DNA from 4 places in the Photobacterium sp. CCB-ST2H9 genome. Region 1 is predicted to be linked to each of the others. Evidence: predicted binding sites of a transcription regulator. Region 1 holds the regulator's gene; each other region holds the start of a gene.
What was found. Region 1 encodes CRP, which controls carbon source genes, mostly activating them, when cyclic AMP is high. Its sites were predicted from a motif close to TGTGANNNNNNTCACA; they were not measured.

Region 1 (7,948 bases):
TCACCTGACCCAATACGGGGGCCATGTCGGTTTTATCAGCGGCAGCTGGCGCGAGCCGACGTTCTGGCTGGACCAGACCGTACCGGCCTGGTTTCAAAAAAAACTCAGGGGTTAACCTGAAACAAAAAACGCCTGGCAAACCTGCACAGGCGTTTTTTCAATGAGGCCCGGTTATCCGATTTTCCCGGTATCGATCAGCTGCTGGATCAGCGGCCGCATGATCAGCTCCATCGCAAAGCTCATCTTCCCGCCCGGCACCACCAGCGTATTATGGCGCGACATAAACGAGCCCTGGATCATCGCCAGCAGATACGGGAAATCAACATTCTTGATGCCACGGAAACGGATCACCACAAAACTCTCATCCAGACTGGGGATGGCTTTCGCACTGACCGGGTTGGAGGTATCAACCGTCGGCACCCGCTGGAAGTTAATATGGGTCCGGGAAAACTGCGGAGTAATGTAATTGAGATAATCATCCATTGAACGGACGATGGACTCCATCACTGCTTCTCTGGAGTGGCCGCGATCGCGGGTATCCCGCACGATTTTCTGAATCCATTCCAGGTTCACAATCGGGACCATGCCAATCAGTAGGTCGACGTGCTGTGCAACATTGACATCGCCATCCACGACGCCGCCGTGCAGGCCTTCATAAAACAGCAGATCGGTATTTTCCGGCAGATCCTGCCAGGGCGTAAAAGTGCCCGGCATCTGGTTATAGGGCACGGCTTCATCAAACGTGTGCAGATAGCGGCGGTATTTTCCGCTGCCGTCTTCGCCGTACTGACGGAAAAAGTTTTCCAGCAGCGCAAAGTCATTCGCCTGCGGGCCAAAATAACTGATGTGGCGCCCCTGCTCCTTGGCTTTGCGGATCTCCACATCCATTTCCGGACGGGTAAAACGGTGAAAACTGTCCCCTTCCAGCCATGCCGCATGGATATTCAGCATATTAAACATCTTGCGGAAAGCTTCCGAAGTGGTGGACGTTCCTGCTCCGGAGGAACCTGTTACTGCAATGATTGGGTGTTTTGCAGACATGACATACCTTGTCGTTTATCCAAACGGAATCAGTTATTAACAGGGCAAATGGATGCAGTCAAGCATCCGACCGCATCCGTCGGCGCCAGCTTCCGTTTTCTGCTGTCACCTCTGAGTATGGCAGCTTTATTCTGTGCGAAGCGAGCGACGTAGTTTGATATCCACCGTTTCGTGCAATTCGGAATACATAATCACGGCCTCTCCCGCCGCCAATTGCTGGCGTACCTTGTCCACTTTCTGCGCCAGGCTCAGCTCTTGCTCACCGTAGTCGGTGCCCTCGCGCAGGACAAAGTGTTCAATCAGGTTGGTCAGCGTTTCAGCATCGATATCTTGCCAGGGAATGATCATACAACTTACCTGATTAACCCAGATGACAACGGCTTATGCCGCGACAATCTGGTAAGAATGAGTCAGGGTCACGCCTTTGCCCAGCATCAGGCACACGGAGCAGTACTTTTCCAGTGAATCGCTGACAGCTTTGGCAACCTGAGCGTCATCGAGATGATGACCGGTGACGACAAAATGCAGATTGGCCGAGGTGAAATAACGCGGTGCCTGTTCGCGGCGCACGGAATCAATCTGTGCCTCACAGGCGGTAATCGCCTGACCGGCACTTTTCAGCGCATCGACCACATCCACCGAGCTGCAGCCTCCGGCAGCCATCAGGACCAGTTCCATCGGGCTGGGCGCTTTACTGCCGCCGTTCCCGTCCATGACCACACTGTGGCCCGAGTTAGACTGGCCGATAAAAGTCAAATCTTCGACCCATTTCACACGTGATTGCATGCGTTACTCCTTACTACAAAAACCCGGATTTTATCACTAAGTCACAACGGTGTGATCATGTGCACAGTAAAGTGTCCAAAATGTTCATTTATCCCCGCGCAATATCAAGCAATGCATGACGAAAAAAGTTAAACTCTTGGTCTGAATGTTCACATGCGCTTGCAGCCCAGCCGTTGACTGAATATGCTAGTTGGCAAACAATAGTATTGTTCTACCCAACCCCAATGCAAGGAATGACGTTGTTGGGCAACACACTGCAGAGGAAGTTAGTAATATGGTTCCAGGTAAACCGCAAACAGATCCAACTTTGGAGTGGTTCCTTTCTCACTGCCACATTCATAAGTACCCGTCGAAGAGTACACTGATCCATGCTGGCGAGAAAGCAGAGACCCTCTACTACATTGTCAAAGGTTCCGTCGCCGTTCTGATCAAGGATGAAGAAGGTAAGGAAATGATCCTGTCTTACCTCAACCAGGGCGACTTCATTGGTGAACTGGGCCTGTTTGAAGAAGGCCAGGAGCGTACTGCCTGGGTTCGTGCGAAAACACCATGTGAAGTGGCTGAGATTTCCTTTAAGAAATTCCGTCAGCTGATCCAGGTTAATCCGGATATCCTGATGCGTCTGTCCGCACAGATGGCACGCCGTCTGCAAGTCACCAGCCAGAAAGTCGGTGATCTGGCATTCCTGGACGTGACTGGCCGTATTGCCCAGACCCTGCTGAATCTGGCAAAACAACCGGATGCCATGACTCACCCGGACGGCATGCAGATCAAAATTACCCGTCAGGAAATCGGCCAGATTGTTGGCTGTTCCCGTGAAACCGTTGGCCGCATTCTGAAGATGCTGGAAGAGCAGAACCTGATTTCTGCCCACGGTAAAACCATCGTTGTGTACGGAACACGCTGATCACTCTCCGGTGATGCAGCCAATGTGAGTACAATAAAAAGCCGCAAACGCGGCTTTTTTTATTTCTGCCGGGCATACCCTGTGATTACAGCTGTTTTCTCAGGACACTTCACATTTTTTCAGTTGCCTTCCATCCCTCTGTTGCTACATTTGGCGTATCAGTACTATGTGGATGTGCAGATATGGATATCGAACGTTTTGCCCCAAATGCCCAGCACAATCAGCTTCCCCCGCGCCCTGTCGTAACCAGAGGACGTTTCCTCTCTGCCTCGGTTGAAATGACAGGTTTTCAGTCTCCCCGGCAGCTCCTGGAGCAGGAAGCCTACCTGTGTCTGACCAGCCCCCCAAGTGAATCGGATGACTGGATGCAACCGCTGGATCAACAGCACTGACAAGCCCTCTCACAGCACGAGATATGGCATTCAGCCCCCCCAGATAAAAAAACAGCGGCCCAGAGGCCGCTGTTTAATGACAGAGCAAAGATACCTGTCTTACATATTCGTACTTTCGAAGATCTTGTCCGCCGACGCAGCCACAAAGCCCGGGTAGAGTTCCCCGTTCTCCTGCAGATACCGCTTGGCAAACTCATAGAAACCGCCTGGAATTGAACGGATACCATCGGTAAAGCGGACTTCCACCCGATCAGCCATCGTTGATGACTGCTCCAGCAGCACTTCCGGACTACCTTTCACTTCACCACCCGATTCATTGATGGTGAAGCCGTTGTGGCGCAGCAGGCTGTTCACCTCTGCAACTTCCGCAAACTGCTCCAGCTGATTTACGCTGACAGTAAAATGGTTCGCACCATAACCGTGGGCAGCAACCCAACCCGCGTACTCACTTTCCTCGGCCAGCTTCTCATAGGTCGCGTAATCGAGATCCCATAAACGGCCACCGTACAGGAAAGCACCATCCTTCATTGCGCCATCAGGAATCTGCTTCACCAGCTCACGCACGGTATTTTGCAGATCCGCCGAGCACTGTCCGACCAGCAGTTCACTGATAAAGACTTTCGGTGCAGCCGGGTTCGGATGCTCAAAGTGCTCCGCATACAGTTTCTTCTGCTCGAAGTGATACGTTCCGCACGGCTTGTAACCAATCGCAATGAATGGTGCAGCCAGCACATCCAGGCTCACACCCGGCAGATTGAACGTACGCAGGGCAATGTGATCGTTCAGCAGAGGCTCTTCCTCTGTCAGCAGATCGTGCACCTGAGCGGCCGAAGGGCAAAGACGGGTTGTGTAGTCCTGCCACAGGGCATCAAACAGTTTTTCCACTCTTTCCATGTTGCGGTTCCCTCGTCAATACGGGTTAAGCAATAGTTACAGTTGGATCCCCGGAGACAGCTGAGCAGGCAGTTCGGTTGCCTCTCCTTCCATGGATGCCATTGGATACGCACAGTAGTCCGCGGCGTAGTAAGCGCTTGGGCGCAGGTTACCGGACGCACCCGGACCACCGAACGGTGCATCACCGCTGGCACCCGTCAGCTGACGGTTGCGGTTCACAACACCGGCGCGAATATGATCGATAAAGTACTGCCACTCGCTGTCGTCAGTCGAAACCAGACCGGCAGACAGGCCATAGCGGGTGTCATTTGCCATCTCAACAGCCTGAGGCAGCTCCTGATAACGTGCCACCTGCAGCAACGGACCAAAATATTCTTCGTCCGGCAGCTCGGCGATCTTGCTCACTTCAACAATACCCGGAGTCACGATGGCACCCTGACCACGCTCAGCTTTCAGCAGCGCTTCACCACCCATGCTCAGCAGACGTTCCTGCGCAGCAATGATGTTATCGGCTGCGACCACAGAGATTTGCGGCCCCATAAACGGCTGTGGCTCAGCAAACGGACCGTCAACTTTGATGGCCTTGGTTGCCGCAATCAGTTCAGCAATCAGCGCATCCCCTTCAGCACCTTCAGGTACATACAGGCGACGGGCACAGGTACAACGCTGACCGGCACTGATAAACGCCGACTGGATGATGGTGTAAACCGTCGATTTCAGATCGCCGTAAGCTTTGGAGATCACCATCGGGTTGTTCCCGCCCATTTCCAGTGCCAGCATCTTGCCAGGCTGACCGGCAAACTGACGATGCAGGATGTGACCGGTATTCGCACTGCCGGTAAACAGCAGGCCATCGATACCGGCAGATTGTGCCAGTGCTTCACCGGTGGCGCGTGCGCCCTGAACCAGGTTGATCACACCAGCAGGCAGACCCGCCTGTTCCCACAGTTTGATGGTTTCTTCCGCTACTTTCGGCGTCAGATCAGACGGTTTGAAAACCACAGTGTTTCCGGCCAGCAGTGCAGGAACGATGTGACCGTTCGGCAGGTGTCCCGGGAAGTTGTATGGACCGAAAACAGCCATCACGCCCAGCGGACGGTGACGCAGCACCGCTTTGGTACCAGCCACGTCTTTTTCACGCTCGCCGGTCCGCTCGTTATATGCACGGACAGAAATCGCAATCTTGCCAACCATGGCACCGGCTTCAGTGCGGGTTTCCCACAGAGGTTTACCGGTCTCTTCCGAGATCGTGCGGGCAATGAGCTCGCTGTTGTCTTTGACCAGGGCAGCAAAGCGCTCAACAATGGCCTGACGCTCAGCCAGGCTGGTTTTGCGCCAGCTGGTCAGAGCCTCACGGGCGCTGGCAACAGCCTGCTCAACCTGCTCGGCGGTTGCGCTCTTGCCTTCCCAGATCACTTCACCACTGAATGGGTTCAGCGACTGCATCGCGTCACCCTGACCGGCTTGCCAGTTACCTGCAATCCATTGTGTCATCTTGTATTCCACCCTAGTTATTGGGCGATCAGGCGAACCTGATCCCCGTTTTTCACTTCTAACACCTTGGCCATTTCCGGAGAAATGATGGCCAGATTACGTTCACCATCCAGTGCAACTTTACCGACCGTGGCACGGAATCCGGCAAAACTGGTATTACTGATGATGTAGTTATGAGAGCTGTGGTGCTCACCAATTTCGACCGTACAACGCTGAGATGCACGGACAGATTCGATATGGCGCAGATCGCACTCAACCGTTGGGCCGGCATCAAAGAGATCCACATAGCCACGGTTGACGAAGCCTTCCGCTTCCAGCAGCTTCAGTGCCGGACGAGTGTTGTCGTGCACCTGACCGATCACCGCCTGCGCTTCTTTGCTCAGCAGGTTGACGTAAATCGGCAGTTTCGGCATCAGATCTGCAATGAACTCCTTCCGGCCAATCCCTGTCAGGTAGTCTGCTTCCGTAAACTCAATGGAGAAAAAGTGCTCTTTGAGCCACTCCCAGAACGGAGAGTTGCCATTTTCATCGGACACGCCACGCATTTCTGCAATCACAGTGTCTGCAAAGCGCTGGCGGTGCTCAGCCAGCATGAGGAAACGGCACTTGGACAGCAGTCTGCCATTCAGCCCCTGACGCCACTGCGGACGCAGGAACAGGGTGCACAGCTCACTCACACCGGTGTAATCATTACCAAATGTCAGAACCTTCAGCACTTTGTGCACGTCCAGATGTGGTGAGTTATGGACCAGTGTGCTGAGGTGATAAGTATAGAACGGGTTGTCCAGACCGACGGCCGCTTCCAGGGCTGTGGTACCGGCGATTTCACCTGTCTCAGTGTCTTCCGCCACCATGAGGTAGCCTTCCGGGCCAGGTTCAGTCACGTCTTTATGAAAGCTTTCGACTGAATGAGCGATCCGCTTACTGAGGATCTCCTCATTGACCGGCAGTGATGTGAAACCGTGGCCTGATTCTTCGGCGCACGTCATCAGTGCAGGTAAATCAGCTTTTGTAATGGGACGTATAACCAGCATCGAACTCCCTCCTGATGCAGGTAGCAACACAGGTTGCTAACTGTAAATCTGTCTTTCTCTTCTAAAAACAGCCCCGGTATTTCCGGGGCAGTTAAGCAGGGCCGGCAATCCAACCGGCCCTGATACATCTTATTTGTTGTAAAGCTTCGCGATTGCACGTTCCAGACGCGCCATCCCTTCTTCAACATCGGCTTTCTCAATCACCAATGATGGTGTGAAACGCACAACGTTGGTGCCTGCAACCAGAACCATCAGGCCTTCTTCACCGGCAGCCAGCAGCACGTCACGTGCACGGCCCTGCCAGTCTTCGTTCAGCGCTGCACCCAGCAGCAGACCTTTACCACGCACTTCAGAGAAGATTGGGTATTGCGCATTGATTTTCTCAATGCCGTCACGGAACCACTGCTCACGCTCTTTCACGCCAGCCAGAACTTCTGGTTTGGTCACTTCTTCAACCACAGCTTCTGCTACTGCACATGCCAGCGGGTTACCGCCGTAAGTTGAACCGTGTGTACCAATTTTCAGGTGCTGTGCCAGTTCAGTGGTCGTCAGCATGGCACCAATCGGGAAACCACCGCCCAGAGACTTCGCCGTACTCAGGATATCTGGCGTAACGCCCAGACCCTGATACGCGTAGAACTCACCGGTACGACCGTTACCCGTCTGAACTTCATCAAAGATCAGCAGCGCGTTGTGTTTGTCACACAGCTCGCGAACGCCCTGAATGAATTCATTCGTTGGAGAAACGATACCGCCTTCGCCCTGCAGCGGCTCCATCATGACAGCACAAGTGCGGTCAGAGATGTGCGCAGCCAGCGATTCCAGATCGTTGTAAGGCAGGTGAGTGACAGACTGAGGCTTAGGACCAAAGCCGTCAGAGTATGCCGCCTGACCACCGACAGTCACGGTGAAGAACGTACGGCCGTGGAAGCCTTGTTTGAAGGCAATGATTTCGTCTTTTTCAGGACCGAATTTGTCTGCCGCGTAACGACGCGCCAGTTTCAGTGCAGCTTCGTTCGCTTCTGCACCGGAGTTCGCAAAGAATACTTTTTCAGCAAAGCTGACTTCAGTCAGTTTTTTCGCCAGACGCAGTGCCGGCTCATTGGTCATGACGTTACTCAGGTGCCAAATCTTCTCAGACTGCTCTTTCAGCGCTGATACCATAGCCGGATGGCAATGGCCCAAGCAGCTCACCGCGATACCACCGGCGAAATCGATGTACTCACGATCATCCTGGTCCCACACACGGGCACCTTTCCCTTTCACCGGGATGATTTGCATTGGGGCATAACAAGGTACCATGACCTCATCAAAGGTTTGACGTCCTACTTTTTGTTCCGTCGCCATCATACTTTCCTTCTGTGTATATCGCTTTGCGCATAGTATTTACATAATTTTAA
Region 2 (7,948 bases), 1.1 Mb from region 1:
TGATGATGGTTGCGATGCGTTGTTCCAGTGCAGCACTGTCGCTGGGCAGGAGTCTGGGATCGCCCAGTTTCACCGCGGCATTGATCGGATCCAGGGGCAAGTTTGCCCCGCTTGCATTCTGGCCGTCATTTTTTGTATCTCCGCCACCGCCGCATGCTGCCAGCGAAAGACATAAAAGTATGGAACTGAGCTTTTTCATTCTGAAGTCGTTTTTATGAGTTTTATGATGCTTAGTATCATAAACGGCAGTTTTATATGTGAAATGCCAGAAAACTTGGGGTGAATCGCGAAAAATTTATCGCACTGTGATGGATGTAATACTGTGTTTCCGCGCCGGTGCTTTGAGTCCCGAAAATATGCGGGAGCCGTTTCTTTCATTCGGCAAGCCTGAAATAATCAGGCTCTCTTCTTTTTTGAGTCCATACAAATGCTGAACGTCATTCGAAGCTGGCTTGCACGGTACGACGCCTGGTGTGAGCGCATGGGATTGATTCCGGAAAACCGTCGCTGTTGTGCGCCGGTCCGCTATGATGAAGATGATGCCCGTCATCCTGCGCAGCGGGCAGCCCGGTTGAAAACCTGCCAGAGCCAGGCCCGAGACAACGGTGAGCCGCGTGCAACTGATTGACAGCCACTGCCATTTTGATTTCCCGCCCTTTGCGGACAATTCCGACTACTATCTCGATTTGGCCCGGCAGGCCGGTGTCAGCCATATCGTGATTCCGTCGGTCGGGGAGCGGAACTGGCAGCAGGTCAGAAATCTGTGTCATACCGGCGGGCCGACGGCACCGGCGCTGTCCTATGCCCTGGGGATGCATCCGTTCTTTGCAGAGGAGCACGGACCACAGACGCTGGCACGGCTGGAACAGGCGCTTGAACAGGCCCGGAATGACCCGTGTTGTGTTGCGGTGGGCGAATGCGGGCTCGATTTCGCCATTCCGGATGCGGACCGTCGCCAGCAAACCGACTGGCTTTCAGCACAGCTTTCCCTGTCCAATCAGTTTAACCTGCCCGTGATTCTTCATTGCCGGAAGGCTTTCCCTGAATTGCTGAAGTGTCTGAAATCCTGTCCGCCGGTTCGGGGAGGGGTTTATCACGCTTTCAGTGGCAGTTTGCAGCAAGCGACTCAACTTCTTGATCTAGGTATCAAAATTGGTGTCGGTGGTACGATCACCTATCGCAGAGCAAACAAAACTCGCACTACAATAGCTCAGTTGCCTCTTGATGCATTGTTGCTGGAAACTGACGCGCCGGATATGCCACCGGCTGGTTTCCAGGGAGAGCCGAACCGTCCGGACAGAGTCGTGCAGGTTTTGAACGCTCTGACGGAACTGAGATCAGAGTCAGTAGCCCAGTTAACACAGGCCACTAACAAAAATGCAGAAGTCTTGTTTGCATTGCCTTCTCAAATTTGAAGATTCTGACGTTTATTTGGCTTTTTATTGTGCATCAAGTGGAACTTGAGTGTGACTGCTATCACACTTGATGTTCAACTTTCACTCGGTTGCCAACCAAAGTGTGACGTGTGCATTACATGCTGATAGTTGCCATGCGTATAATGCGCCCGACTCCTTGTGAGCCGAATTGTCGAGACGCCAAATTTTAACTATAGGGATGCCATAAACCATGAGCCTGTTTATGAGCCTGGTTGGGATGGTTGTGCTGCTGCTGGTAGCCGTGCTGCTGTCTGATAACCGCAAAGCTATTAACGTACGTACTGTTGGGGGCGCGTTTGCCATCCAATTTTTCTTTGGTGCATTCGTTCTGTATGTACCGGTAGGCCGTGATGCGCTGTATGGTGTATCGCAAGCTGTTGCCAATGTGATTGGTTACGGTGATCAGGGTATTTCTTTCCTGTTCGGCGGCCTGGTATCAGGCAAGATGTTTGAAGTCTTCGGTGGCGGCGGTTTCGTCTTCGCACTGAAAGTACTGCCTGTTATCGTTTTCTTCTCTGCGCTGATCAGCGTGCTGTACTATCTGGGTGTGATGCAGTTTGTCATCAACATTCTGGGTGGCGCACTGCAAAAAGCTCTGGGTACCTCTCGTGCCGAATCTATGTCTGCAACAGCAAACATTTTCGTAGGTCAGACTGAAGCACCACTGGTTGTGCGTCCGTTTGTACCTAAAATGACTCAGTCTGAGCTGTTTGCGGTCATGTGTGGTGGTCTGGCATCTGTTGCGGGTGGTGTACTGGCAGGTTACGCATCGATGGGTGTTCCTCTGGAATATCTGATCGCGGCATCCTTCATGGCGGCTCCTGGTGGTCTGCTGTTTGCGAAAATCATCAAGCCTGAAACTGAGAAGCCTGTTGAGCAAATGGGCGGCGACGATGACAGCCACGATGACAAACCTGCAAACGTAATTGATGCGGCTGCAGCGGGTGCGTCTTCCGGTATGCAACTGGCACTGAACGTAGGTGCGATGCTGCTGGCCTTCATCGGTCTGATCGCGCTGATCAACGGTATGCTGGGTGGTATCGGTGGCTGGTTCGGTATGCCTGAGCTGACTCTGGAACTGATCCTGGGTTATGTCTTCAAGCCACTGGCCTTCCTGATTGGTGTGCCATGGAACGAAGCTGAAGTTGCCGGTTCTTTCATCGGTCAGAAACTGGTTGTGAACGAGTTTGTTGCTTACCTGAACTTCACACCTTACCTGAAAGATGTAGCTGATGGCGGCATGGTGATTGCTGAAACAGGTGCTGCAATGTCTGAGAAGACACGTGCAATCATCTCCTTCGCACTGTGTGGTTTCGCAAACCTGTCCTCAATTGCAATCCTGCTGGGTGGTCTGGGCGGTCTGGCTCCAAGCCGTCGTCACGACATCGCTCGCTTCGGTATGAAAGCCGTTGCCGCGGGTACCCTGTCTAACCTGATGTCTGCAACGATTGCAGGTCTGTTCCTGTCACTGTAAGACGAACAGAATCTAATTAGGCACAAAAACGCCACAGTATGTTTGCTGTGGCGTTTTTATTTGTCTGTCAGACAGATGGACAGTTTTTCGCCTTTCCAACAAATTCAGTAACTATCTGAATCTTTTCTGGTAAAAAATAGCAAAAAGCGGTTCTGCGGCCTTTTTTCCTCTTGCCCTGACGCGCATGCTATACCCTTGCGAAGCATGTCTCCTGAGGTCAACCGGGAAAAAGGACACTTCGTTGCCTGCGGTCTACACTCTGTGAGTGTTTTCCGGCTGTCGCGGTGTCAGCGGCTGCCACCGGACTGGAGCAGGCCATGAATGAAGTTGTATTCGCTTTACTCGCTGGTGTCATCGTTGGTTTGTTATTTTCAGCACTGAAACTGCCGATTCCGGCACCGCCAGTATTATCAGGCGTCATGGGCATTGTTGGCGTCTATGTGGGCGGTCAGCTGTATCAGTGGATCATCGAACGGTTCTTTTCCTGAGTGTGAAGACGCAGGATTTCAGCCTGCGGAAAAGCCGTCAGCCACCGGGTGAATTGGTCAACACATTATCCACGCAGGGAAACGTCTGAATGATGGTTCGCCTGAATATGGCTTGGTAATATGACAGCGAAAGGTTGCAGAATGATGGATTCTGCATGAAAGCAGTCTGATGTTTTTTTTGTGAATCAGGCTGTGAACTGAATGGCTGGTAAGGGGATTACCCGTTCGGAAAGCGTTCGGAAACCCACTTACGCGGTGAAAAGGATGTCAATCAGGTTAGCCTGAGTCTTCACGGAATCAAGTCCGCTTCTGTTTCTCTGTGGCTACAATGGCTGGCAAAGGAGCCGGGTCTGGGACAGCGGAGCAGAACACTTGGTAGAGCAATTTCGACTGGAGAAAGTCATGAGCGATTTAAAAACAGCGGCACTGCGTGCGTTAAAACTGATGGATCTGACCACACTGAACGATGACGATACGGATGCCAAAGTGATCGAGCTGTGTAAGAACGCAAAAACCCCGGTAGGCAATACTGCGGCAATTTGTATCTATCCTCGTTTTATCCCGGTTGCCAAAAAGCAACTGCGCGAGCAGGGCACGCCGGAAGTCCGCATTGCCACAGTGACCAACTTCCCGCACGGCAACGATGACATTGAGATTGCGGTAGCAGAAACCAAGGCTGCAGTGGCTTACGGCGCTGATGAAGTGGACGTGGTTTTCCCGTACCGTGCTCTGATTGCAGGGAACGAAGAAGTCGGCTTTGAGCTGGTGAAACAGTGTAAAGCGGCGTGTGGCGACATCCTGCTGAAAGTGATCATTGAAACCGGTGAACTCAAAGATCCGGCGCTGATCCGTCTGGCTTCAGAAATTTCTATCAAGGCGGGTGCTGACTTCATCAAGACTTCTACCGGTAAGGTGCCTGTGAATGCAACTCCGGAAGCCGCTGAGATTATGCTGACCGTGATCAAAGACATGGGCGTGCAGGACAAAGTAGGCTTTAAGCCTGCGGGTGGCGTAAGAACTGCTGAAGATGCAGCGCAGTTCCTGGCCATGGCCGATCGTATTCTGGGTGCAGACTGGGCCGACAGCGCGCACTACCGTTTTGGTGCGTCCAGCTTGCTGGCAAATCTGCTGCACACATTGGGTGAAGGTGAAAAAGCCGCGGAAGGCGGTTACTGAGTCTGACGACTTCATCCATACGGAATACTGGTCTGTGGCGGCGGGTCTGAGCACCGGCTGCCACAGGAACAGCCAAATATAAGGACAGGCAGAGCCGTGACGGCTGGACTGCTGACGGAATCCTATTTCCTTTCGCAGTACTTTCTGCCTTTCCTCAGCCACGTCGAGGCATCTTATGTACTTACCTCAGGAAATCATCCGCAAAAAACGCGATAATATTGCGTTGACCCGAGACGAAATCAACTTTTTTATTCAGGGCATCGCCAAAGACACAGTGTCTGAAGGACAGATTGCAGCTTTTGCAATGGCGGTGTACTTCAACGATATGACCATGGACGAGCGTGTTGCACTGACCTGTGCGATGCGAGATTCCGGCATGGTGCTGAACTGGGACCACATGAATTTCGGTGGCCCGATTGTCGACAAACACTCCACCGGTGGTGTGGGTGACGTGACTTCTCTGATGCTTGGTCCGATGGTTGCTGCATGCGGCGGCTTCGTACCAATGATCTCCGGCCGCGGTCTGGGTCATACCGGCGGCACGCTGGATAAACTGGAGTCTATTCCGGGCTATAACATCATGCCGTCGAACGACGTTTTCGGTCAGGTGACCAAAGATGCCGGTGTGGCGATTATCGGTCAGACCGGCGATCTGGCACCGGCCGACAAACGCGTGTATGCGACCCGGGATATCACGGCGACTGTTGATAATATTTCGCTGATCACGGCATCCATTCTGTCCAAGAAACTGGCCGCTGGCCTGGAATCTCTGGTGATGGACGTGAAAGTGGGTTCCGGTGCCTTTATGCCGACCTACGAAGCTTCAGAAGAACTGGCGAAATCAATCGTTGCCGTGGCAAACGGTGCAGGTACCAAGACCACAGCGCTGCTGACGGACATGAACCAGGTGCTGGCGTCCAGTGCCGGGAACGCAGTGGAAGTGCGTGAGGCCGTTCAGTTCCTGACCGGTGAATACCGCAACCCGCGTCTGTTCGAAGTCACCATGGCGTTGTGTGCCGACATGTTGCTGAATGCAGGGCTGGCCAAAGATGACCGTGAAGCCCGCACTAAACTGCAGGCGGTACTGGATAACGGTGCGGCAGCAGAGCGCTTCGGCAAGATGGTTCACGGCCTGGGTGGCCCGGCCGATTTTGTTGAAAACTATAACAATTACCTGGCAAACGCAGAGATCATCAAACCTGTGTTTGCGCAAAACAGCGGCTTTGCCGGTGCGATGGACACCCGTGCTCTGGGCATGGCGGTCGTCAGCATGGGCGGTGGCCGTAAAGTGGCGACAGACAGCATTGATTATGCTGTGGGTCTGACTGACATGATCCGCCTGGGTCAGACAGTGGACAGCCAGACACCACTTGCCGTCATTCATGCCCGTAATGAAGCACAATGGCAGGAAGCTGCCCATGCCGTGCGTCAGGCAATTACAATCACTGAGCAGGCACCAGCTGCGACACCTGACGTTTACCGTCGTATTCGTGCTGAAGATGTCTAAATTGGAGCAATGATGAAAAGAGCAATTATCCTGGTACTCGATTCCTTTGGCCTGGGCGCAACGGAAGATGCGGTCAAGTTCGGCGATGTAGGCTCAAACACCATGGGCCATATCGCGAAAGCCTGTGCGGAAGGCCGTGCAGATAACGCCGACCGCAGCGGTCCGCTGAATCTGCCAAACCTGACCCGCCTGGGTCTGGGTAAGGCGGCGGAAGAGTCGTGCGGTGAGTTCCCGGCGGGTCTGGATCCGCTGGCAGAAATCACGGGCGCTTACGGCCATGCGGCCGAGATCTCGTCCGGTAAAGATACACCGTCCGGCCACTGGGAAATCGCCGGTGTTCCTGTACTGTTTGAGTGGGGCTACTTCCGCGACACCAGCAACAGTTTCCCGCAGGAACTGCTGGACCGCATCGTTGAGCGCGCTCAGCTGCCGGGCTACCTGGGTAATTGCCATGCATCCGGTACACAAGTGCTGGATGATCTGGGTGAAGAGCATATGAAAACCGGCAAGCCGATTTTCTATACCTCTGCGGATTCCGTGTTCCAGATTGCCTGTCATGAAGAGACGTATGGCCTGGATAATCTGCTGAAACTTTGCGAAATCGTGCGTGAAGAGCTGGAAGATTACAACATCGGCCGCGTGATCGCCCGTCCGTTCATCGGTCCGGAGAAAGGTCAGTTTGAGCGGACCGGAAACCGCCGTGACCTGTCGGTTGAACCGCCTTCAGCAACCGTGTTGCAGAAGCTGGTGGAAGAGAAGCAGGGTGAGGTGGTGTCTGTCGGTAAGATTGCTGATATCTATGCGCACTGCGGGATCACCCAGAAAGTCAAAGCGACCGGCCTGGAAGCGCTGTTTGATGCTACGCTGGCACAAGTGGAGAAAGCCGGTGATAACACCATTGTATTTACCAACTTCGTTGATTTCGATTCGGCCTACGGCCACCGTCGCGATGTCGCCGGTTATGCTGCCGCGCTGGAATACTTCGACCGTCGTCTGCCTGAGCTGCTGTCCCAGCTTAAAGAAGATGATGTACTGGTAATTACCGCTGACCACGGCTGCGATCCAACCTGGCCGGGCACTGATCATACCCGTGAGCACATTCCTGTGCTGGTGAGTGGTCCGAAAATCCCGGCCGGTTCTCTGGGGCGTCGCGAGACGTTTGCCGATATCGGTCAGAGTCTGGCGAGCTACTTCGGTATCTCGGCCATGGATTTCGGTCAGTCTTTCCTGTAACCGTATGATAGCGCGGTAATGTTTGACGCTGAATGCGCAACTGGCCTCGCCCCGGATGGGGTGAGGCAATCCAAATAGAAGAAGGAGCGAACAGATGGCTACTCCACATATTAATGCCGAAATGGGTGATTTTGCAGATGTCGTCCTGATGCCGGGTGACCCGCTGCGTGCCAAGTTCATTGCCGAAACTTTCCTGGAAGATGTCAAAGAAGTCTGTAATGTCCGCAACATGTACGGTTTCACCGGGACTTACAAAGGCCGCAGAATCTCCGTAATGGGCCATGGTATGGGCATTCCGTCCTGTTCTATTTACGCCACGGAGCTGGTTAAAGACTATGGCGTCAAGAAAATCATCCGTGTTGGCAGCTGTGGTGCCGTGCGTGATGACGTACATCTGCGTGATGTAGTGATCGGCATGGGTGCTTCGACCGACTCAAAAGTCAACCGGATTCGTTTCGGCGGCCATGATTTTGCGGCGATTGCAGATTACGGCATGGTTCAGAATGCGGTGGAAGCCGCGAAAGCCAAGGGTATCGAAGTGAAAGTCGGTAACCTGTTCTCTGCAGATCTTTTCTATAACCCGGATTTTGACTTCTTCAAGACCATGGATAAGTACGGCATCTTGGGTGTGGAA
Region 3 (7,948 bases), 1.4 Mb from region 1:
CGAAGGCAACTGAGGCAATAATAATGGTTGCCCCTAACCACAGACGTCCCGGCGGTACCCAGCCAAATACCATAAATCCGGCCAGGACATTCAGAGGCAGTTTGGCGTGATCAAACGGCTGGACGAATGAAGCGTCAGCAACAGCGTAAGCTTTGGCAATGGCCCAGTTGGCCAGCGCAGTGAAAACACCGGCTCCCAGCAGAAGTAACCAGGTTTCCCGGCCTTCAGGCATGGTGAAATCCGGCACGGCCAGAAACAGGTTAAAGGGGGTAATCAGCAGCAACAGGTAAACGACCATGGTGCTCGGGGAGTCATGGTGAGACATCTTCTTCACCATTAATGAATAGCTTGCCCAGAAAAATGCCGCACCCACCGGCAATAATGATGCCCAGTTAAAATTGTCGGACCAGGGCTCCAGAATGATCATTGCGCCACAAAACCCAGCCAGCGTCGCAACCCAGCGGACAAAGCCGACTTTTTCTTTCAGCAGTAAACCTGAACCGACGGTGGCAAAAAGGGGAGACGTCATCAGTAATGCAATGCCCTGCCAGATGGGCACCGGATATGCGAGTGCCCAGAGCCACAGCTGAATACCAATCACAGACAGGAAAACCCGGAAACAGTGCATGCCAAAATGTTGGGTTTTCAGCGACTGACGCAGCCCGATACTGTACAGCCAGGGCAGCATGACAATCAGCGCGATAAAGTACTGGATCAGACCGACAGTTGTTGAAGGCAAGTGAAAAACTACACTCAGGTACTGCGCCATGCTGTTGACCACAGCAAAGGCTGATCCTGCGGTTAACATCCAGCAGGCACCCTGAATTGGATTGTGTCGATGCGTCATAAGTATTGTTCAAGTCAAAAATAATCTGAAATCATACTCTGATGACTGCATAGCACCAAATATTTATTCATAAAAAAAGCCGACAAAACAAGCGGCTTTGACGGCTACAAGGAAAGTTGTAAGGGAATGAATTGCTGAATCCGTTTCAGTCAGTTTCCCTGTTTTTATCGGGTCAGATTGCTGCGTATGACAGCTGGATATCCGGGTGAAAGCTTTCCAGCGTGTTTTGTGTATCAGCCAGCAGACTGACTAAAGAGCTCTTCTGCTCAACCAATGCGGCTTCAGCAATGTCTGACAGCGAATAATTCGCCATATTCATATCGATCATCGCCACCTGTAAGGGCGGAAGACTTGGGTTGAATGCTGCGTTTTCGGCATACATGCCTGTGAAGACCCGGCCATCTTTGGCTTTCAGCGCGACACCGGCAAAGTTTTTACTGTAAGGCGCGTGAGACTTATCTGCAGCCTGACAAGCGGCCTGAAGGAGTGCATCGTCTGAATCCAGGCTCAGACCTTTTGAATGGTCTGACAACAGCAAATCGGTGATGCCCAAATCAGCAGGCCCGAAGGATTCCGGTAAGTACGTCTGCAATGCTTTTGGTGTGCGCTCAGGTAACTGAACCATGAGGCTTTGTGCCGTACTGAGTTCATTCATAAACTGGCGGCAGTGGCCGCAAGGCGAGTAATTTACGGTGATATCAGTGATACCCGTTTCGCCTTTCAGCCACGCGTGACTGATGGCCGATTGTTCCGCATGGACCGTCTGAGACATCGACGTCCCTTCAAACTCCATATTTGCACCAAAGTAAAGTCTGCCGGAGTTGCCGCGTGCAATCGCGCCGACATAGAAATTCGACAGGCTGGCAATGGAATAGGCAGCAGCAACTTTCAGCAGCTGAATACGCAGGTCTGCATCTGACAGCTGAGTCACAGTCATCAGGTGTTCAAATTCTTCTTTGCTCAGAGTGGCGTCAAAGCCTGGAGCAGTCATGACAGGCTTCAGCGCCTGTGACAGTTCGAGCGGGAGTTGGCCTAAAGCGTCCATAACTTCAGCGCGCATAGTGATTCTCCTATGTGAATTCACTAAAGCATTCTAGAGCAGTCAAGAATAATTATTGTGATCATAGTCACTATTGATCCTGAGTTATTTCATTCTTATTGCATTTTAGTGAGTGTTATCACAGGTTTTGTGAGAAATGTGTCTGAATTTCAATGCAGTAAAGATCGCATAAGTGTGCATCTTTCCTGTGGGAGCAGATGCACACAGCGTTTGTGATACTTCTTCCGGGAATGTGTAAAGAATTATTGAAAAACAGATAACAGCAACGGATAGATGACCGGGGCGAGCACTGCCGTAATCACACCACACAAGACCAGAGCCAGAGAGCTGAATGCGCCGTCTTTGTAGTTTTCCTCGGCAGCTTTGGCCGTTCCTAACGCATGCGCCACAGTCCCCATGCTTAAGCCTTTTGCCATCGGATGGGTGATGCGGGCAAGTTTGAACAGCGGGTAACCTAAAACGGCGCCAAAGACACCTGCGATCAGTACCATGACCGCGGCCAGTGAAGGAACTCCGCCAATCTGCTGAGCCACGGCCATGGCGATGGGGGTTGTGACCGATTTTGGCAAAATACTGGCGGTCAGCTGTAAATCGGCGCCCAGTGCCAGCGCGATTGCTGTGCCGGCCAGCATGGACAGAACGCTGCCGCACACACATGCCGTCACAATCACTTTCCAGCGGCTGCGGATTTGAGGCAACTGTTCATATAGCGGGAATGCCAGTGCAACCACTGCAGGTTCCAGCAGATAATGAATCCAGCGGTTGTCTGCAAAGTAGGTTTCATAAGGCACGTTGAGGACCAGCAGCAGCGGAATAATGACCACCAGACAGATCAGCAGCGGGTTGAGCACCGGATGCTGAAAACGCTTCGACAACAGACGGGCCAGCCAGAATACAATCAGAGTGACGAACAACCACATCAGTCCGACTCCTTACGCTGTACATACCAGCCCACAAACAATAGGACAATCAGACTGCTGCCGAGGGTGCTGAGCAGCACGGGCAGGGCGTTGGTCTGAAGCAGATCCAGATAATTCATGAGTCCGACTCCGACAGGGACGAACAGAATTGCCATATGGCGGATAAACAGATGACATCCGGGCTTGGCCCAGTTCGGTGGAAGCAGTCCGGCAGAAAGTGCCGCAAAAAGAAACAACATGCCAAGAATGCTGCCCGGAATGGGGATCTGTGTGAGAGATTGGAATCCTTTCCCGGCCATCAGAAAAATGGCAATGATTGCAAATGAACGCAAGTAGCTCATATACACGAGGATGAAGATGAATGGTGTCGCAATCATACAAAAAAGGTGGGATCTAAACCACAATTCTTTGAGGCCTGCACTTGATCCAACACAAACGGCTTACATATTCGACACGATCACCATAGCCACACCTGCCGCTGCCAGCAAAATGACAGACAACTTATGCATCAGGCTGTGCCTGACAATATGTTCAGTCGCCGAGACTTTCGGGCGACTTGTTTTCACGGCATTTTGGGGAGGATGCCGTGGCGGTTTGGGAGGTAAAGCCGTTGGTTGGTGAAAGCGGTGGATATGACGGCAGGTTTCTTTAGGTAAGGGGACCCGGAAACCATAATGAGGCAGCACTTCAACCGGGATTGCCATCATGCCATTCACCGTGAGCTTACGCCTGACGGAATTAAAGACAGAGGCCAGATCAATCTGCTGGACTTGTGAGAGTGAATCCTGAGGCAGAAAGGTTTTATCAGACAGGACTTTATGGCTGATGACTTCCCCCGCAAAATAACACAAGGTTTCCAGAAGACGTGATTCGTGCAGGGTCAGGGCTGTCTCTGACTTATCCGGCCAGACAAGCAGCCGCAGATCCGGTTCGAAATCGACCCGGTTAAACCGGTAACAGCGGGTGAGGGATTCAGTTGCCATAACAATCTCTTCTGCCAAACTATTGCCCGAACAGACTCCTTAACCAGTCTGGCAATATACACCATGGGAGAACCAGCGGGGCTGAGCCGTCATCGCATTCCTGTGTTCCGTGACAGACAACACCAGCTGCAGGTCGTCGCGACCTTTTTTAAGTGTTAATGCCCTTCACATGAAGTTCAAACTTCAGGGGATGAAAAGTGTCTGAAAAAAGAAACCCCGGGCGAAGAGACGTCCGGGGTCTTGAAAATAGCGGAGAAGATCAGACGCTTACCTTAATGAGCTGCGTCTGCTACCGTGCAGAGTCTTTACACCAGACTGCCCACGTATTCGTACACAGATTTCAGAATTTTCATCTTCCGCTCGTCACTCTGGTGCTCCATCGCGATTGCTTCCAGGTTTTGCATGTAGGCTGGCAGCTTCGATTCGAAGTAATCCTGACAATGGTACTTCCATTGCTGCTGTTCCTGATGATCCAGGGTCAGCGGGAAGTTTCGCGCCCGGTAACGGAACAGCAGCGGCTTCATCCGCTTGTCATCGACTTGCAACGCCAGCTTGCCTAACTCTTCCGGGGCGGTTTCACGAATAATGTCCATCGCTGATTTGTCTGCCGCCGAGAAGAACCCGCTGTACAACTGGGTATCAACATTGTCGCTCGGTGCAAACTCTCTGTCCTGACTGAACACTGTGAGCAGTTTTTCACGGATCTGCGGTTGTGCCTTCAGCGCTTTCAGGTTGACCAGACATTGCTCCCGGTCGATTCCCAGGCGGTCTGCATCGTCAGCCGTCAGTGTTTTTGCAGGCGCCAGCACAGGGCACTTATTGATATGTACCAGTTTCAGCGGCACCGGCAGCTCATCCGGGCCTAAATCAGCACGTTTGGTGTACAGACGCTCGCGCAGGCTGTCGGCATCCAGCTCAAACAACGGCGCCGGGTCCATCGCCAGATTTACACAGATGACGGCATTCTTGTTATCCGGATGCCACGCCATGGGCACAATCCAGCTGGTGTTGCCGCATTCAGAGCCGAACATGCCTGAAATATGAACCAGCGGTGTCATCTCCGCGATATCAATGAGTTCCTGTAACTTGCGTTTATGGCGCAAGTTGAACAGATAACTGAACAACTTTGGCTGGCTGGTTTTCACTTTCTTCGCCAGTTCAATCGTCGCGTAAACGTCCGCCATGGCATCGTGCGCATTGCTGTGTTCAATGCCGTTCGCGACAGACAGATCTTCCAGCTTAAAACTCGGGAAGCCGTCTTCATTGGTCGGCCAGTTCAGACCGTCCGGACGCAGCGCATAGCAGGTACGCATGATATCCAGCATATCCCAGCGCGAGTTGCCGCTCTGCCAGCTCCAGGCATAAGGATCGTAGAAGTTGCGGTACAGGGTATAGCGCGTGACTTCATCATCAAACCGCACATTGTTATAGCCAATCACACAGGTATTCGGCTTAGATAACTCTGCATGGATGCGGGCAATGAACTCGTGTTCCGGCAGACCTTTTTCCATGGCTTCCTGCGGTGTGATACCGGTAATCAGACAGGCTTCCGGAGAAGGCAGGTAATCGCTGGGCGGCTGGCAGTAAATCACCAGCGGCTCACCAATCACATTCAAATCCATGTCGGTTCTCACCCCGGCAAACTGGCAGGGCCTGTCTGTCGCCGGGCTGGCACCGAACGTTTCGTAGTCCAACCAAAACAATGTTGGCATATTTGTATCATTCATCGTTGTTTCCTGAAGCCGCTGAATTCATCGTAACTGTTTGTTCTCTCAGAGGCTTTTCTGTGCTGTGCAGTTTCTCTGCACAGTCGTTCATTCCAGAGCAATCTCGGATTGGGTTTGCATTTGTGTCTAAACTGCGTCCAAAAGTTTGCTCTGTGTGTCCAAATCGAACGCTTTCATGATTGTTCAATGCGGGCATGTTCAAGGATGACACCTGACGATTTCAGACTGCCGAATCAACGGAAACAGCCTGTAAATCAAGATAGGTAAGTATCCCGCAACTCCCCTGAAGGAGGCAAGGCTGATACATCAAATCATGACGGAATTGCGGGAATCGGGGAGCAATTCTGCAATGACGAGGGGCGGTGGGAGGGAATTCGTGGTTCTGGAGGATGATTCTGTCTGTATTTTCCAGCAATGGATCTGTCTGAATGATTGGAAAAGCAAGTTCAATCAACAAATGACAGATAGGGAACATTCCAGACTGTTTAAATTCCTGCGGGCAAGACTGGCTATGACCTATTTCGATTTCGTCACGCATAGCCGCTTAGGCTTCTCTTCATTTGGATCAATTGAAGATCCTCCGATAAACCTTATAGGATGATTCAAAAATGGAAAAAAATGCTCAAATCGGGCAGATCGACGCTCGTCTGATGCAAGCTGCACGCCTGGTACCGCAACAGGTTGGACAGGTGAAGCTGAGTAAAACACAGCTGCGAGTGCTGCATTCAATGAAAAAAGGTGAGCAGGTCACACCGTCACAAATAGCGGATCGTTGTGACCTGTCGAACTCATGGGCGAGTACGTTACTGCGTCGGCTCTCTGAAAAAGCCTATGTCACCCGCCAGGCATACGCGTGTCCGGCGGGTGGGGTGGAATACGTGTACGTTATCGCCTGACAGGTGTATTAAAAAACGTAGGTTCTTCTGGAGGCGAAAATACTGCAAACGAGGCCAACTCTCGCGAAAGAAAAAATTTTCGGCTGCTATGGTCATCACCAACAGGTGTCCAAAGCGGCCGTTTTTGTTGATGATCCTCAGCAAGCGTTATGTGTAACGTGACTTGATTAACGTTTAATTGATTGAAAGTGGAATTGGTTAATAGGAGTTCTATATTTCGATTTATTGGATGTGTAGGTGTTTAGCAAGGTTTTACCCCAAAGGATGAATAGTTAGCGGCGAAGAGTTTGAAAACTTTGACGATTTACTTTCTCAATACTTGAGCTAATGAAGGTCAAGCCAGAGCCCGCTGGTCGTGCTCTTAATATATTGAAGTTAATTATCCCTTTTGTAATGGTATGCCACTTGATGCACTATTGGGGGATAGTAAGCTTGCACATGAATGTTTGCACTAAAAGAGATTGTTATGGATAACCCTAGACCAAGACTAAGAAAGCTATCGATAAAGAACTTTAGATGCATTGGCAGCACATCTGTTGAAATCGAACTTGATGAAATTGTTGTTCTAGTTGGACCAAACAACGTTGGTAAAAGCTCGATTCTTAGAGCGTATGAAGTAGCCATGGAAGAAGCCTCTAAATCAGGCTTATTAACAATACATGACTTCCCCAATGAATCTATCGACCCAGAAAACCTCCCTGAGATTATCATTGAGACCGTCATTTTTGATGAAGGTCAGCCGGGCAAACAATGGGTTATGACTGATGAAGAAACCGAAGAAAAGTACGTAAAAGAGAAATGGACTTGGGAAGCACCCGGCAAACCATTACGAGTAGGTTGGGATGCCAAAGCTAACGACTGGCACAAGTCTAAGCGACCTTGGGGAGCTCCTAATGTAGCTCAATCATACAGATCTGAACCTCATAGGGTAGATGCATTCTCCGACCCTGAAACCCAGTCTAAAGAAATCGTCAAACTGCTACAGAGTGTTTTGACAGAAAGGGTTAAAGCACTATCTGAGGAAGAACTTGCTGATGAAGAGCTAACACCATATCAGAAGCTTCTGCATAACGTCATGGAGCTACAAAAGCTTGTTGTCAAAGATACTGAGCAAGAAATTGAAGCTGTTCAAGCTGAAATGAAAAAGATGGTCAGTGAAGTATTTCCGGGCTATGAGGTCAAATTTGATGCAAGACCAGAAGATGAAGTTGAAAAATGTATCAACCTATTTAAAAACGATCCTGAGCTTCGTATGGGGCATGCCGATGGTCATCAAACTTCTATCGATAAACAAGGGAGTGGTGCTCGAAGAACGTTATTGTGGTCTGCTTTAAGAATAATCTCTGAACAAAGGCGTGCGAAAGCAGGAAAAGGAGCAGAGAGACCTCACCTTCTTTTACTTGATGAGCCTGAACTTTGCTTACACCCAAACGCTATTCGTGAGGCTTGTAAAGTTCTTTATGACTTGCCCAAAAGTGGAAACTGGCAAGTCATGGTGACGACTCATGCCCCTGC
Region 4 (7,948 bases), 990 kb from region 1:
TATTCGTCTTGATCTTCATCGTGAAGAAGAAGCATGGCGTCGCGAATACCGACGGATGCAGTTTCATTTACCTCAACTGTCTTCACATATTCTGAAAGATATGGGAATTGACAAAGATATGCGCGTCGATTCAGCGCTGGCCGGTCAACGAGCCATGCGTAAGAGCCGTCACCTCAGGCGAGCATTTCGGTCGCGAAGTCTGACGTAATCGCTGGCCTTACTCTGCGGAGTAAGGCCAGAAAGAACCCAACGGCCCCCGTTTTAGCGGGGGCTTTTGTTTTCAGCTTCAGTGGAATTACGGACAAGGATTTGAATAAGTGAGCCCAACTTGCTCAAGATCTGCCAGAATTTCAGCATTGAGTTCTACCGACAGACTGTCGATATTCGCCTCCAGCTGAGTCAGATTCGTCGCGCCAATCAGGGTTGACGCATTGAACGGTTGCTGATTCACAAAAGCCAACGCCATTTGTGCCGGATCCAGTCCATGCTTTTTCGCTACTTTCACATAAGCTTCCGTTGCTGCAACACCTTGGGGGGTAAAGTAGCGGACGAAGCGCTCGAACAGCGTACAGCGGGCGCCTGCAGGTTTTTGACCATTGAGGTATTTACCACTGAGAATTCCGAATGCCATCGGAGAATAAGCCAGTAATTTCACGCCCTCATAATGGCTGATTTCCGAAAGACCGACCTCAAAGCTGCGATTGAGCAAGTTATATGGGTTTTGTATGGTGACTACCCGCGGCAGGTCATGTTTTTCTGCCAGACGTAAAAAGGACATCACGCCCCACGGGGTTTCATTTGACAGTCCGATGTAACGGATTTTACCGGCACGCACCAGTTCGGCCAGTGCTTCCAGTGAATCCGTTAAAGTGACGCCAGTATTTTCATCCGGGTAAGGATAATTCAGCTTGCCAAAACAGTTTGTTTCGCGCTGCGGCCAGTGTAACTGATAGAGATCGATATAATCAGTTTGCAGTCGTTCCAGGCTGTTTTCAACGGCTTCATGAATGTTCCGCCAGTCCAGCGCCATCTGATTTCGGATATGCGGCACATTACGCGGCCCCGCAACCTTGGTTGCAAGAATGACTTTGTCTCGCTTGCCGGATTTTTTCAGCCAGCTGCCAATATAGGATTCTGTCAGTCCCTGTGTTTCTGCTTTGGGCGGTACCGGATACATTTCAGCAGTATCGATCAGGTTGACACCGCGCTCCAGAGCGAAGTCGAGCTGGCTGTGGGCTTCGGCTTCGGTATTCTGTTCACCAAATGTCATGGTACCCAGACCAATCTGACTGACTTCGAGAGATGAATGGGGGATCTTATGGTATTTCATTTGCCCTCCTTGGACCGCAAATTCACTTTGACTATAACCTAGGATGTAGCGGCTGAAAAGCGGCAGGAAAATAGGGGGTTAGCACAAAATGTGCCGGTCGTTTTGTTGCGACAATAATGCAAGCCTGACCTTAGAGCGCCGGGAACAAAGTGGCCGCCTTGCTGAACGGACAATGTTCGCACATAGTTAAATCAGTTCCCTGACTGAGGAGTGGCCATGAAATTGTCCCAATTCAAGCACTGGGTGAAGTCGCCCGGTGAGGATGTGCCGAGATGTGTGCTGACCAGTTATGCCGGTCAGGCGGCTTATTTGATGGAAGTCGAGTACAGGCACCACCTTGAGCCGTTGAAAGATGACGACGATAATACACTGCACTTTCAGAATATGGAGCAGGTGAGGGAGTTCTTGAGGCCGCTGGGCGTGAAATCGATCACGCTGCGAATGATCGACCCGCATGACGAATTTTCCCCGGACGGCAAACCACAATGCTGTCAGGACGAGATGACAATTCCACTGTAATTCCGGGCTGTCAGAGCATGAAATGGCGGGCCAGCAGTTCGGCAGTAAATTGTGTTTTGAGATAAAAGCCGCGTGGCAGGGTTTTGATGGGCTGGCCGTTGGCCCCATAGGCTTCTGTCAGGGCTTTGCTGTTGGCCGCTTTCGGCCGGAGTTGCAGGACTTCACCATGCCGGGCGGTGATTTGTTCCACTTTGCCCAGAACGATCAGATCCATCAGTTCTTCCCAGTCGCGCCGCAGGCGAGCTTCTTCATCTGCTGAAGGGCTCCAGAGCAAAGGAGAGCCGACATGGCGTTCAGCCAGCGGAATTTCGCGTTCACCTTCGACTGGAATCCACAGTACCCGCGCCAGTTTGTGTCTGATATGGCTGTTTTCCCAACTGACGCCATGCAGGCCCGTCAGGGGGGCGACGCAGACAAAGGTGGTTTCCAGAGGTTTCCCCTGGTGACTGATCGGGATCGTTTTCAGTTCAATACCAAGCTCGGTAAAGTCGGGGACAGGCTGACTGCCGGCTGTGGCACCCAAATGCCATTCCAGAAGCTGGCCGACCCAGCCTTTATCACGACGCAGATCCGGTGGGGTGACTTGTCCTGCCTGCTCGGCCAGTTCTCCCAGCGTGTAACCAGCAAGTGCCTGTGCCCGCGCCAGCAGCTCGGATTCAGAGGTTGGGGGAGAATTTTGGGGCATCGTCATTAGCAGGTATGTCGTACAGGCAATCAGAGAACAGCGTATGGTAACACAATCATCAGGATCCGGGAGAGCTTGCGATAAAGATCAGCCCGACGGTGGAGATCTTCTCCAAAGATATCCACAGGTAATTTTTCGAACAAAGTGCACATTCTCTGAGCTGGATGGATTTACAGGGTATTGCGTGGAATTTGAACGACGGTCTGGTGTTTATTTCACCAGGCACCTCCCTGAGTTGTGGATAAATGTAAAGTTGGTTGATCTTTGACCACCGCTGAAGATCCGCTGAATAAGATTGAATCTATTCTCATAGATATACGTAATAATTGATTTTAAGTTAATGGTTTTTAAGTGATTATTTATTCTGTTCATATCCGAAATAAGAAACCGCTTGTTTTGGTTTTGTTGATTAAATCAGCAATAACAGAGTTTCTACACAAAACTATCCACAGAAAGCGTGAATAAATGTGGGAGAGGTCTCATTTCTCTGTTTATAACCTCCTGTTCAGTGAGAAGTTATCCATAAAGTGAGTGCCAGGTAGGAAAAAACAGTGATTGATGACAATGAATGTTTACCCTGAGCCTATTTCTGTGAAAAAATCACTGTTAATTGATATTTTTACTTGAGGTCGTCCAGTGATTGATGGCGATGGATACCGCCCTAATGTGGGGATAGTTATCTGTAACAGCCATGGCCAGGTATTTTGGGCTCGACGATATGGACAACACTCTTGGCAGTTTCCGCAAGGCGGTATCGATGAGGGGGAAACTCCTGAACAGGCCATGTACCGTGAACTGTATGAGGAAGTGGGTCTGACCAAAAAGGACGTCAGGATTTTGGCATCCAGCCGCCATTGGCTGAGATACAAGTTACCGAAGCGTCTGGTCCGGTGGGACTCCAAACCGGTTTGTATCGGGCAAAAGCAAAAGTGGTTTTTGCTGAGTCTGGAGTGCGATGAGTCTAAGGTGAACATGCAGCGTGGCACCACCCCGGAATTTGATGGCTGGCGTTGGGTCAGTTACTGGTATCCGGTACGTCAGGTTGTGTCCTTCAAACGGGATGTATATCGCCGGGCGCTGAAAGAATTCGCGGCGATGGCGATGCCGTTTAAGGAACGTAAGGAACGGAAATCGAAACGTAAAAACAGGCGAGGTTAACCCAAGGGATCATAATGCTTATGCTGACCCAGCTCAGAGAAATCGTAGAGAAAGTTGCCAGCGCGCCGACCTTGCTCGAAGCGTTGGATGTCTTGGTGGTCAGTATTTGTGATGCAATGAAGACGGAGTGTTGCTCTGTCTACATTGTGGATGAGCATCGGCAGCAATATATGCTGATGGCGACCCAAGGGTTAACCAAACCCTCATATCAGGTTGGGCTCAGTTTTAATGAAGGTCTGGTCGGTCTGGTCGGCCGCCAGGCGGAACCCGTCAACGTGGCTGATGCCAGCAGTCATCCCAATTTTAAGCATATCCCCGGTACCAACGAAGAATCCTTCCGCTCCTTTTTTGGCACACCGATTATTCATCAGCGTAAAGTTCTTGGCGTACTGGTGATTCAGCAGCGCGAAAAGCGTGAATTCACGGAAAGCGAAGAGTCCTTTATGGTGACGCTGGCGGCACAGCTGGCGGTCATTCTGGCGCATGCAAAAGCACAGGGGATGTGGCCGGATCAACGGGATGGCCTGCATCTGACCGGATCCGCTGCATCCACAGGCGTTGCGGTTGCAAAAGCCTGGTGGGACGACAACCAGCCAAGATTGGAAGTGGTGAGCCCGGCATCCTGTCTGGACCGGGAAGCCGAGCAGGAACGATTGAGCATTGCCATTGAGATGGCCAGCAATGAATTTCGTCGCCTGCGCAAACGCTTCGATAGTGAACTTCACAAAGAAACTCTGGCGATTTTTGATCTGTTCAGCCACTTGCTGAACGATCCGATGCTGCGGAAAGATCTTTTCTCCAAAGTTGCAGGCGGTGATCAGGCAGAGTGGGCTGTCCGGCAGACCGTGGAAACGTATTCCGCACGTTTTGCCAATATGAAAGATGATTATCTGCGGGAACGTGCGCATGATATCCGGGAGCTGGGGCAGCGTTTACTGTTCTTTCTGCATAATGAGGAAGGGATCGAGCATCAGTGGGATGCGCCGATTGTTCTGCTTACCCGAGAGCTGACAGCCGCCATGCTGGCCAGCATTCCAAGAGACAAGCTGGCTGCCGTGGTGGCGCAGGAAGGTGCTGCAAACTCCCATGCCGCAATATTATCCCGTGCCCTGGGGATTCCGGCGATCATGGGGGTCGATTTTATTCCTGAAAAAGTTCATAACACGCTGGTGGTTGTGGATGGCTACCGGGGCGACCTGCTGATCGAGCCGAACAGGCAGGTTCTGGCCGAGTACAAACGACTACTGCGAGAAGAAAACGAGCTGACCGCACTGGTCGAGCAGGATCTCGATAAAGCGGCAGTCACGGCAGATCAGGAAAGAATTTTTCTGTATCTCAACGCCGGGCTGAGTGCTGATACCAATATTGCGGTGAATAAGGGCGTGGATGGGGTCGGTCTCTACCGGACTGAAGTGCCGTTTCTGCTGCAGCGCAGTTTTCCTTCCGAAGAAGAACAGGCGGCTCAGTACCGTGCCATCCTGACGTCTTACCCGAATAAATCCGTGGTGATGCGTACACTGGATATTGGTGGTGACAAGCCGCTCCCTTATCTCACCATTGAAGAAGACAATCCTTTTCTGGGATGGCGTGGCATCCGCTTCACGCTGGATCACCCGGAAATTTTTCTGATGCAGGTCAGAGCGATGCTCAAGGCGAGTATTGGTCTCGACAACATGGATATCCTGTTGCCCATGATCTCCGGGATCCCGGAGCTGGATGAATCCAAAGCCTTGATTGAGAGAGCGTTTGAAGAAGTGTCCGCGTTTGCTGAAAGTCAGGGAAAAAGTTTGCGCAGACCGAAGCTGGGGATCATGATTGAAGTCCCTTCCATTCTCTATCAGCTGCCGGCTTTGAAAGACCGGGTGGATTTTATTTCGGTGGGCAGTAATGACTTAACTCAGTATTTATTGGCCGTTGACCGGAACAATTCACGGGTCGCGAATGTCTATGATGCTTTCCACCCTGCTGTCATGCAGGCACTGAAACATATTCAGAGCGTCAGCGAGTCGCTGGCCATGCCTGTGAGTGTCTGTGGTGAGCTGGCGGGGGACCCGCTTGGTGCGTTGTTGCTGGTTGGTATGGGGTACCGCTCTCTGAGTATGAATACCCGGAACGTTGCCAAAATTAAATATGTTCTGCGTCATACGGCACTCAGTGATATGGAGCAACTGGCAGCTCAGGCACTGACGGCGACCTTTGGTCAGGATGTGCGTAAGATGGCGACATCCTTCGTTGAACAGCGTGGTATGGGTGGTTTTATCCGTGCAGGGAAATAATTGATGCCAGAGATGTTGTGGCTGATCCTGATGTGTTTGGGGTTGGGAGCTGTGGTTGGTCTTCTGGCCGGGTTGCTGGGGATAGGCGGAGGTTTGCTGATTGTACCTGCATTGGTCTGGTTACTGCCTCATATCGGGATTGACACAGAGTTAGTCATGCATATTGCACTGGCGACCTCACTGGCCTGTATCGTACTGACTTCAGGTTCTTCAGCCCGAAGCCACCTCCGGTTGGGAAATGTGGATATTTCACTGGTCAAATTACTGGCACCGGGGATGATTTTGGGCGGACTGGCTGGCAGCGCAGTCGCGGAATGGGTACCAACAGTTTGGCTGCCAAAGATATTTGCTGGTATTGTGCTGCTGTTAGCGTTGCAAATGCTGTTATCGCTGAAAGTTTCAGGACGTCATCCTTTACCTGGTGGGACAAAAATTGTCGGCAGTGGCAGCATCATTGGATTGGTTGCCAGTCTGGCCGGGATTGGCGGTGGCTCGCTGACCGTGCCATATCTGAGCTGGTATGGTGTGGAAATGCGGCGTGCTATCGGGACGGCGGCGTTTTGCGGCTCCATTATAGCGGTAGCCGGTATGGCTGGCTTTATTGTCGCCGGCAGCGGAGATTCCTCTTTGCCGCCTTATAGTGTGGGGTATGTGTATTTGCCTGCGCTGCTGGGGGTGGTGTGTACCTCGGTGCTGACAACCCGGTTCGGCGCCCGAATGGTCAGCAGTTTACCGACGCAGACCCTGAAGAAAATATTTGCCATCTTCTTGTTATTTATTGGCGGCAAGATGTTGTTTTAGAGTAAGCCTGTCTGTGGATTGGCGTGAGAGCACCCGCGAGCATGACCGTTCACGAGTGCTGCTTTCATTGATTAACCAAGAGTATGTTTTGAATGAGTCAAGGCTATCTGACGTTTCCTAATTTTGATCCGGTTCTGATTGAAATCGGCCCGCTGGCTGTACGCTGGTACGGTCTGATGTACCTGCTGGGTTTCATGTTTGCGCTCTGGCTGGCGAACCGCCGGGCAGATAAATCCGGCAGCGGCTGGACACGTGATCAGGTGAGTGACCTGCTGTTTTTCGGTTTCTTAGGGGTTGTGATTGGTGGCCGGGTTGGCTACGTACTGTTTTATAACTTCGAGATGTTTCTGGCTGACCCGCTGTATCTTTTCAAAGTATGGACCGGCGGGATGTCCTTCCACGGCGGATTGCTGGGTGTGATGACAGCCATGCTCTGGTATGCCCACAGAAATGGCCGCCGTTTCTTTGATGTGGCTGATTTTGTTGCACCGTTGGTACCGTTCGGATTGGGCGCAGGCCGGCTGGGGAATTTTATCAACGGAGAACTCTGGGGCCGTGTTACGGATGTCCCCTGGGCCATGGTGTTCCCGACTGGCGGACCGCTGCCGCGTCATCCGTCTCAGTTATACGAGTTTTTCCTGGAAGGGGTGGTCCTGCTGATTATCCTTAATATCTTCATTCGGAAACCGCGTCCGGCCGGAGCGGTATCTGGTCTGTTCCTGCTGGGATACGGGAGCTTCCGTTTCCTGGTGGAATACTGCCGCGAGCCGGATGCACAACTCGGCCTGTTTGGGGGCTGGATCAGCATGGGACAAATACTGTCTCTGCCGATGGTGTTTGGCGGTATTCTGTTGATGGTCTGGGCCTACAAAAGGGCTGGCCACCATCGCACCGCTTAACCGCATTGAAGACATGAACAGGCAGCCAAAAGGCTGCCTTTTTTGTGTTATGCTTGCCGCCAGAGTATTTCCTGCCAATTCAGGTCAAGAGAGTCAATGAAACAGTATTTAGATTTATGCCAGCGGATTATTGACGAGGGCGAGTGGGTTGAAAATGAACGTACCGGTAAACGTTGTCTGACACTGATCAATGCCGATCTGACCTATGATGTAGCCAATAATCAGTTTCCCCTGATCACGACCCGGAAAAGCTTCTGGAAAGCGGCAATTGCTGAATTGC

Region 2: the regulator CRP is predicted to act here: its motif matches at 1,466-1,481, upstream of L4174_RS13035 (NupC/NupG family nucleoside CNT transporter).
Region 3: the regulator CRP is predicted to act here: its motif matches at 2,015-2,030, upstream of cdd (cytidine deaminase).
Region 4: the regulator CRP is predicted to act here: its motif matches at 3,001-3,016, upstream of rppH (RNA pyrophosphohydrolase).

Annotation. Positions count from the first base shown of each region.
Region 1 is NZ_CP100425.1:302,353-310,300, reverse strand. It holds gene L4174_RS01345 (hydrolase) at 1-115, shown strand, start outside; gene L4174_RS01340 (phosphoribulokinase) at 172-1,041, opposite strand; gene L4174_RS01335 (YheU family protein) at 1,168-1,389, opposite strand; gene L4174_RS01330 (OsmC family protein) at 1,423-1,827, opposite strand; gene crp (cAMP-activated global transcriptional regulator CRP) at 2,102-2,734, shown strand; gene L4174_RS01320 (hypothetical protein) at 2,917-3,126, shown strand; gene L4174_RS01315 (DUF1338 domain-containing protein) at 3,226-4,020, opposite strand; gene astD (succinylglutamate-semialdehyde dehydrogenase) at 4,057-5,514, opposite strand; gene astA (arginine N-succinyltransferase) at 5,532-6,548, opposite strand; gene L4174_RS01300 (aspartate aminotransferase family protein) at 6,678-7,895, opposite strand.
Region 2 is NZ_CP100425.1:2,820,945-2,828,892, reverse strand. It holds gene L4174_RS13050 (ImpA family metalloprotease) at 1-199, opposite strand, end outside; gene L4174_RS13045 (hypothetical protein) at 428-628, shown strand; gene L4174_RS13040 (TatD family hydrolase) at 621-1,415, shown strand; gene L4174_RS13035 (NupC/NupG family nucleoside CNT transporter) at 1,627-2,910, shown strand; gene L4174_RS13030 (XapX domain-containing protein) at 3,228-3,398, shown strand; gene deoC (deoxyribose-phosphate aldolase) at 3,801-4,574, shown strand; gene deoA (thymidine phosphorylase) at 4,750-6,081, shown strand; gene L4174_RS13015 (phosphopentomutase) at 6,094-7,314, shown strand; gene deoD (purine-nucleoside phosphorylase) at 7,409-7,948, shown strand, end outside.
Region 3 is NZ_CP100425.1:1,715,337-1,723,284, forward strand. It holds gene L4174_RS08080 (DMT family transporter) at 1-847, opposite strand, end outside; gene cdd (cytidine deaminase) at 1,020-1,907, opposite strand; gene L4174_RS08090 (CidB/LrgB family autolysis modulator) at 2,150-2,827, opposite strand; gene L4174_RS08095 (CidA/LrgA family protein) at 2,827-3,204, opposite strand; gene L4174_RS08100 (hypothetical protein) at 3,268-3,810, opposite strand; gene sbcB (exodeoxyribonuclease I) at 4,116-5,537, opposite strand; gene L4174_RS08110 (helix-turn-helix domain-containing protein) at 6,146-6,433, shown strand; gene L4174_RS08115 (ATP-dependent endonuclease) at 6,900-7,948, shown strand, end outside.
Region 4 is NZ_CP100425.1:2,893,487-2,901,434, reverse strand. It holds gene L4174_RS13355 (hypothetical protein) at 1-208, shown strand, start outside; gene L4174_RS13350 (NADP(H)-dependent aldo-keto reductase) at 296-1,330, opposite strand; gene L4174_RS13345 (DUF6482 family protein) at 1,547-1,849, shown strand; gene mutH (DNA mismatch repair endonuclease MutH) at 1,860-2,534, opposite strand; gene rppH (RNA pyrophosphohydrolase) at 3,171-3,692, shown strand; gene ptsP (phosphoenolpyruvate--protein phosphotransferase) at 3,713-5,968, shown strand; gene L4174_RS13325 (sulfite exporter TauE/SafE family protein) at 5,972-6,769, shown strand; gene lgt (prolipoprotein diacylglyceryl transferase) at 6,862-7,668, shown strand; gene L4174_RS13315 (thymidylate synthase) at 7,765-7,948, shown strand, end outside.